Regions from separate parts of the Klebsiella scottii genome, predicted to be linked through region 1. Evidence: riboswitches for the same ligand, from Rfam matches in the RefSeq annotation. Region 1 holds a riboswitch; the other holds the start of a gene.
The links. Region 1 has a riboswitch for fluoride ahead of QFI97_RS15275 (DHHA2 domain-containing protein). Riboswitches for the same ligand answer to the same signal wherever they lie in the genome.

Region 1 (3,208 bases):
CGGGCCGCCGGCTCCTCGGGGGCAAACCTGTTTGCCTGCGTTGCGGCGGGCCTCGCTTCCCTGTGGGGGCCGATGCACGGCGGAGCCAACGAAGCCAGCATGCGGATGCTGGAAGAGATTGAAACCGTGGATCAGGTGCCCGTTTTTCTGAGTAAGGCGAAGCGCGATCCGCAGGCGTTCCGCCGCCTGGGCTTTGGTAACTCGCGTTACCGCCACCTGGACCCGCGCGCCGCTATTCTCCGCGAAACCTGTCACCGGGTGCTTGCGGAGCTGGGAATGTCAGACCAGCTGCTGCAGGTGGCGATGGCCCTTGAAGAGGTGGCGCTGACCGATCCCTACTTTATTGAAAACGGCCTGTCGCCCAGCGTCGATTTTTATACGGCAGCGATCCTCAAGGCGATGAAGCTGCCTTCGTCAATGTTTGTGGTGGTAACCGCCGTCGGCCGCACGCTGGGCTGGGTGGCCCACTGGAATGAGATGCATGAAGAGCCGCTGAGTATTTACCGCCCGCGGCAGATCTACACCGGCGAAGCCCCGCGAGATTACGTCTCCCGCCGCGAGGTGTAATCCCACGCCGTCCCGTGAGCGGGGCGGCGTCCGTTAAATATCACGATCGCTCATCCGCTGCGGCCAGGCGCTCGGTCAGCCACGGGAGGATCTCCTTTTTTCTGCTGGTCATGCCCGGGAGAGAAACCTGATGGCTGCGGATAAGGTCGTTGGGCGAAAAATAGAGGATGGAATGGCGATGGGTAATGTCGGTTAGCATCAGAACAACCATCTCCAGTCCCATTTCACGCCTGGCTCGCTCCATCTCCTGTTTCAGTCCGGGCAAATGCGGGTTGATATCCGACATATCGCGAACCTCAATTTGCGCTAACAGGAGAGAGACGCCGTGGATCTGGTAATTTTTTGCATCGCGATGCAGCAGCTGCGCCGCGGACTGGCCCGCCAGGGCGGTTTTCGCCGCCAGCAGCCCGGCGACGAAGGCGTCGTAATCAACGCCGGCAATATCGCGCAAAATCGCCACCGACTCGCGGTCCCGCGGCGTAGTGGTGGGGCCGCTGAGGGCGACCGTATCGCTGAGTATGGCTCCCAGCAGCAGGATCGCCTGGGCCGCGCTGAGCGGCATCGGGCTCTCCGTCGTCAGGATCGTGAGAATAACCGTCGCGCAGCATCCTACCGCGCGGATCCAAACGTCCGGCGGATTTTTGGTCACAATGGTGCCCACGCGATGGTGGTCAATAATGCCGATCACATCGCTGTCGGGGAGCGTTAGCGGGCCTTGTTCAACGTCGGTGAAATCAACCAGCCAGACCTTTTTATTCGTCAGATCGTCGGCGAGTAAATCCGGCTGTGTGACCCCCGCAACCTGCAGAATATACCGCGTTTCCGGGGTTAACTCCCCCAGACGGAAAGGGCGCGCCGGCCTGGCGGTATAGTTGAGCCAGTCGGCCACAACCAGCGCGCTGCAGATCGTGTCGCTGTCAGGGTTCCGATGGCCAAAGACGTGGATAATGGACTCTTGCGCTGAGGTAAGAGGCAGAGATAAAGCGCGTTGATTGTGCATAGCAACTCCTGACATACATGCCCGTAGGGGAACAGCAATAATTGTACATCAGGCGTCATCATCCGGTTCGACAGAGCCGGCGGTTGGGAAAGGTGGAACACCATCACCTTGTCGCCAAACCTTATCCAAGGCGCAAAGAGAAATCAATAACCAGTGGTGATGAATCAGAATCGATCCAGCACACCGATCCGCGATTTCTCAGCGAAATAGCGCGGCGGCGGCTCTGCCCGACGAGCTTAAATGAGGCTATATTTTGGGGACGCTAACCGCATTTAGCCTGATTCAGGCGCTTAATACCCGGTAGCCGGCAGGTCGGTGAAATTCAGCACCTCAATATTATCGCTTCAGGGAGACACCGCATGAGCGCCGCTAAACCAATACGTTTTGCGATTAACCTCGGCAACGCTGTTCTGGCAAAGACGCTGGCGGACGGGCAGCCGGGCGGGATTACGCCGGAGATTGCCGGGCGTATTGCGGCAGAGCTGGGGGCTACGCCGCAGTTTGTTACCTATCCGGCGGCGGTTAAGGTGGTGGACGATGCGCAAAATGACGTCTGGGATATTGCCTTTCTGGCGATAGATCCTCAGCGCGAGGAAACCCTGCGCTTCACCCAGCCCTACATCACCATTCAGGGTACCGTGCTGGTCAAGGCGCGGAGCCGCTGGCAGAGCGTCGCGGAGATGGATAAAGAGGGAGTGGTGATTAACGTCGGCAAGGGCGCGGCGTACGACCTGCACCTGACGCGTCAGCTCCGCTTTGCCACACTCAACCGTCTGAGCTCATCGCAGGCGGCCATCGATGCGTTTATCAACGGCGAGGGGGATATGGCTGCGGGCATCCGCCAGCCCCTCGAACGTGCCGCCGCCGGGCACGCCGGCTTGCGCGTACTGGCCGATAATTTCGGTCAGATAAATCAGGCGATTTGCGTTCCTCGAAGCAGGGACGGGTCCTATCAACGGCTGGTTGCTCTGCTGACGCAATGGCAGCAGGACGGCTCGGTCCAGCAAATTATTGACCGCCACCTGGCCGAGCAGTAAGCCCGCCTGACGCAGCGGCGTAGAGAATGCAGCGCAAAGCTGCCGCCTGAAGTGTATTATGCTCGCAACCACATGAGTATAAAGAGGTTCAGCTAATGACCACCCCCGTATTGCGCCAGGCTACGCTCGCCGATGCCAATCGCTGCTACGCGATTGAAATCACCTCTTATGAAGGCGATGAAGCCGCGACGTTAGAAAAAATCACGACCCGTATCGCCAGATATCCGCAAGGCTTCCTGTGTATGGAAATCGCGGGTGAAATCGTCGGTTTCATCAACGCAGGCTGCGCCTGGGAGGTGGTGATGTCCGATGAAGAGTTTAAGGAGCTGGTCGGGCACGATGCCGCCGCGCCCAACGTGGTGATTATGTCGGTGGTGGTGCACCCCGATTTCCAGGGTAAGGGCTATTCATCTCTGCTGATGCGCGAATTTTTATCGCAGATGAGGTCGATGAATAAGAAGACCGTTCATCTGATGTGCAAGGATCGCCACGTCGATCTCTACGCGCACTTTGGTTTTCAATATATCAAGCCGTCGGCATCCGATCATGGCGGCATGGCGTGGCATGAAATGATGCTGGCGCTGTAATATTGCTTGTCGGGAAA
Region 2 (3,208 bases), 720 kb from region 1:
CCGGGGCAAATCCCCCCTCGTCACCCACGCCGGTGGAGAGGCCTTTTTCAAGTAAAACCTGACGCAGATTCTGATACACCTCGCTACCCCAGCGAATAGCCTCACGTACGGAGGAGGCCCCCCAGGGCGCAATCATAAACTCCTGAAAATCGGCGCCTTGCCAGCGGGCATGAACCCCGCCGTTAATAATATTCATGCAGGGGACCGGCAGCAGATTAGCGCCGATGCCGCCCAGATAGCGGTACAGCGGGATACCGGATAGCCGTGCGGCCAGACGAGCCACCGCCAGCGAGACGCCGAGAATGGCGTTGGCGCCTATCCGGCCCTTATTTTCCGTCCCGTCCAGGGCAATCAGACGGCTATCGATATCTTTCTGCCGGCGGACGTCGTAGCCCCGCAGAGCATCGTGAATTTCCGTATTGATGCTGTGCACGGCATCCAGCACTCCCTTGCCGCCAAAACGTCGCCCGTCGCCGTCGCGACGCTCAATAGCCTCACGGGAACCCGTGCTGGCGCCGGAAGGCACTGACGCCCGCGCAACGCGGCCATCAGCAGAGGTCACCTCCACTTCTACGGTTGGATTACCCCGGGAGTCCAGAATTTCTCTGGCGATTACACCTTCGATTTCATAGCTCATACAATGACCTTATTTTAAGGAGCAGGTATATGTTTAATCAGTACATCAACGCAGAGGTGGTTGATAAATTCGCACGAGAACGAGGAATACACCCCGAACAGGCGGTTTTTATGCCCCAGCATGACCAGATCGATATCCTCATGCTGCACCACGTCTTCAACGTCTCTGAAGCGATGAATACTGACGAGGGATTTGACTTTGATATCAATACTGCAGGATTCCACCAGGCGGCTCAGCATCTCCTTTGCATCGATAATTTCCCGCGACTGGCGGTCCTTGATGAGTGAATCACTGGTGTACTCCATTTCCCGATAATCAGCGCTGAGATGGCCAACCGTGATGCGGATTGCCGTCTCTTTTGCCAGGCGTTCAGCATGTCGGAGCAGCAGCAGCCCGTCGGTTTCATTCTGAACAAGTAACAATGCGTGCCGGTAGATGTGCATAGCTCACCCCTTAGTCGAAGCGAAACGAAGCGTTAGCGAAGGAAGATCGTCTTTTTCCTGCAGCTGAGCTGGCTGAGTCACGTCGGATTTTGGCCGAATGTACTGGGTTTTCGAGGGCATTTCCCCGAGATGAGAGGGCCTTACGGGCCTGATGGTATGGCCGAGCCAGCCGGTAATAACCGGCGCGCGGCAGGGCGTGTTGCCGTCAGGATTGTCATGGACAAAAACGCGAACGGGAGCGCCGCTTTCAGATGAGAAAGCCGTGGGAAGTGCAGAAAAATCAATTATGTTTTGCATAGCAACACCTGACATACATGCCTAAAAGGAAACAGCAACAGTTGTATATCAGGCGTCATCATCCGGTTCAACAGAACCGGCGGTTGGGAAAGGTGGAACACCATCACCTTGTCATTTGAGCTTATATGACGCTTTTCGCTAAATCAATATTTATTGATGCCGAGGGGGCGGTTTTTCTTCCGCTATGGCGGCGGAGCGATCGGGATTTTTACCGATGGTTGAGTTTATTCGCATCCGGTGACATTTAATAAAAGTGGCCTTCGCAGGGGCCTGGATGCGAGGGGACCATATTCAAATCGACGCCCTACATCGTTACGTGATTATTTGTACGGTTAATATCCATTTGTGGTTAAATATTAATCTGATGCTTATTTTGCTATTATCTGAATTATTCTCTCATCAGGGTGTTGCTGTCGAGGGTATATAAATTTAATACATACCCTACGCGCTAGTGATAAATTTCGCGGATATTAGCGATAGCGAACGCCCGGCATCGGAGCCGGTAAGGAATATCAAATGCGAACCAGGTATTAATCTTATCCCTCAAACTATATTAGTATCAAAAAAAGGAGGATTTATGCTACTAATTGATGACGTAAAGAATGAAGAGCTACGAGATATACGTTTTGTTTTAACCGATATGGATGAAACGCTAACCTATCGGGGAAGGTTACAGGCGCGGACTTATGAAAGCCTTGAGCTGCTACAGGATGCTGGAATTAAAGTCATTCCTGTGACTGCAGCCTCCGCCGGATGGGCGGATCAAATGGCCAGAATGTGGCCGGTAGATGGCGTTATTGCCGAAAATGGAGGGCTATTCCTCACCCGTAACGCCGACGGTCATAGCGTGCAGAGATACTACTGGCATGAGGCCGCGTTTTTAAACAATAAACAACGGCTCACTGATATTCAGGAAATAATTCAGCTTAAGCTTCCATGGACACGGGTATCTGACGATCAGGAGTTTCGCCTTACCAGTATTGCGTTCAGGCTCCCTGATTCCCCTGTACAAACACAACAGCTTGTTGACGAATTACGTCAACAAGGTTGCTGTTACACCATTAATAATTTATGGCTGCTAGGCTGGCTGGGGCAGTATGACAAGCTGGCTATGAGCCGAAAAGTTCTGCAGCAATTTTATGCTCTGCGAGAACAAGATGAGCAAGCCTCTGTCTACTACAGCGGCGATTCGCTCAATGACGCGCCTATGTTTCGGTATTATCGTAAAAGCTTAGGAATGAGCACCGTCAATAAAGTGTTACAGGAAATGCCTGCTTTGCCCAGCTGGATTAGCAAATACCCCGGTGGAGAGGGATTTGTGGATGGCGCGCTTAGGATTCTTAATGCCAGGATAGGCCAGTAAAGCATCCTCTGCATCCGCGCCCGAGGCGGCGAAACCACTGGTCAGAGATGCTTGTGGAAAGAGCTGTAGCGATGGGTTACATTGTGATTAACATATTTGCACGTTTTTCTCCTGTGATTCTGTCATGCATACTGCTACGCCTCTGGGTTGGTTTATATGGATAACATAATGTTAACTGATATTTCATATCGTCATTTCGTTGAAAATGTGAAAGATTATGCTATCTATATGCTGGATCTGGATGGCACGATCGCCAGCTGGAATGAAGGCGCGCGCCGGGCTAAGGGCTACTCCAGCAAAGAGATTATTGGCAGTAACTTCAGCATATTTTATAGCGAAGGCGAACAGCAATCGGGAGAGCCGGCGAGAAATCTGGCGATCGCCCTGAAAACCGGGAAATTTGAGGGAGAAGGGTGGCGCTACAGGAAAGATGGTTCGTCCTTTTGGGCGCACGTCGTAATAGACGCT

Region 2: it holds a riboswitch for fluoride, as region 1 does, so the genes downstream of both, QFI97_RS18640 (hypothetical protein) here and QFI97_RS15275 (DHHA2 domain-containing protein) in region 1, are expected to answer to the same signal.

Annotation. Positions count from the first base shown of each region.
Region 1 covers NZ_JARXNI010000020.1:1,612,161-1,615,368, reverse strand. The annotation lists gene QFI97_RS15280 (citrate synthase) at 1-567, shown strand, start outside; gene QFI97_RS15275 (DHHA2 domain-containing protein) at 608-1,567, opposite strand; fluoride riboswitch at 1,610-1,684, opposite strand; gene QFI97_RS15270 (transporter substrate-binding domain-containing protein) at 1,927-2,604, shown strand; gene QFI97_RS15265 (GNAT family N-acetyltransferase) at 2,700-3,191, shown strand.
Region 2 covers NZ_JARXNI010000020.1:2,327,642-2,330,849, reverse strand. The annotation lists gene eno (phosphopyruvate hydratase) at 1-637, opposite strand, end outside; gene QFI97_RS18645 (adenine nucleotide alpha hydrolase family protein) at 652-1,080, opposite strand; gene QFI97_RS18640 (hypothetical protein) at 1,084-1,377, opposite strand; fluoride riboswitch at 1,420-1,494, opposite strand; gene QFI97_RS18635 (HAD family hydrolase) at 1,955-2,740, shown strand; gene QFI97_RS18630 (sensor domain-containing protein) at 2,897-3,208, shown strand, end outside.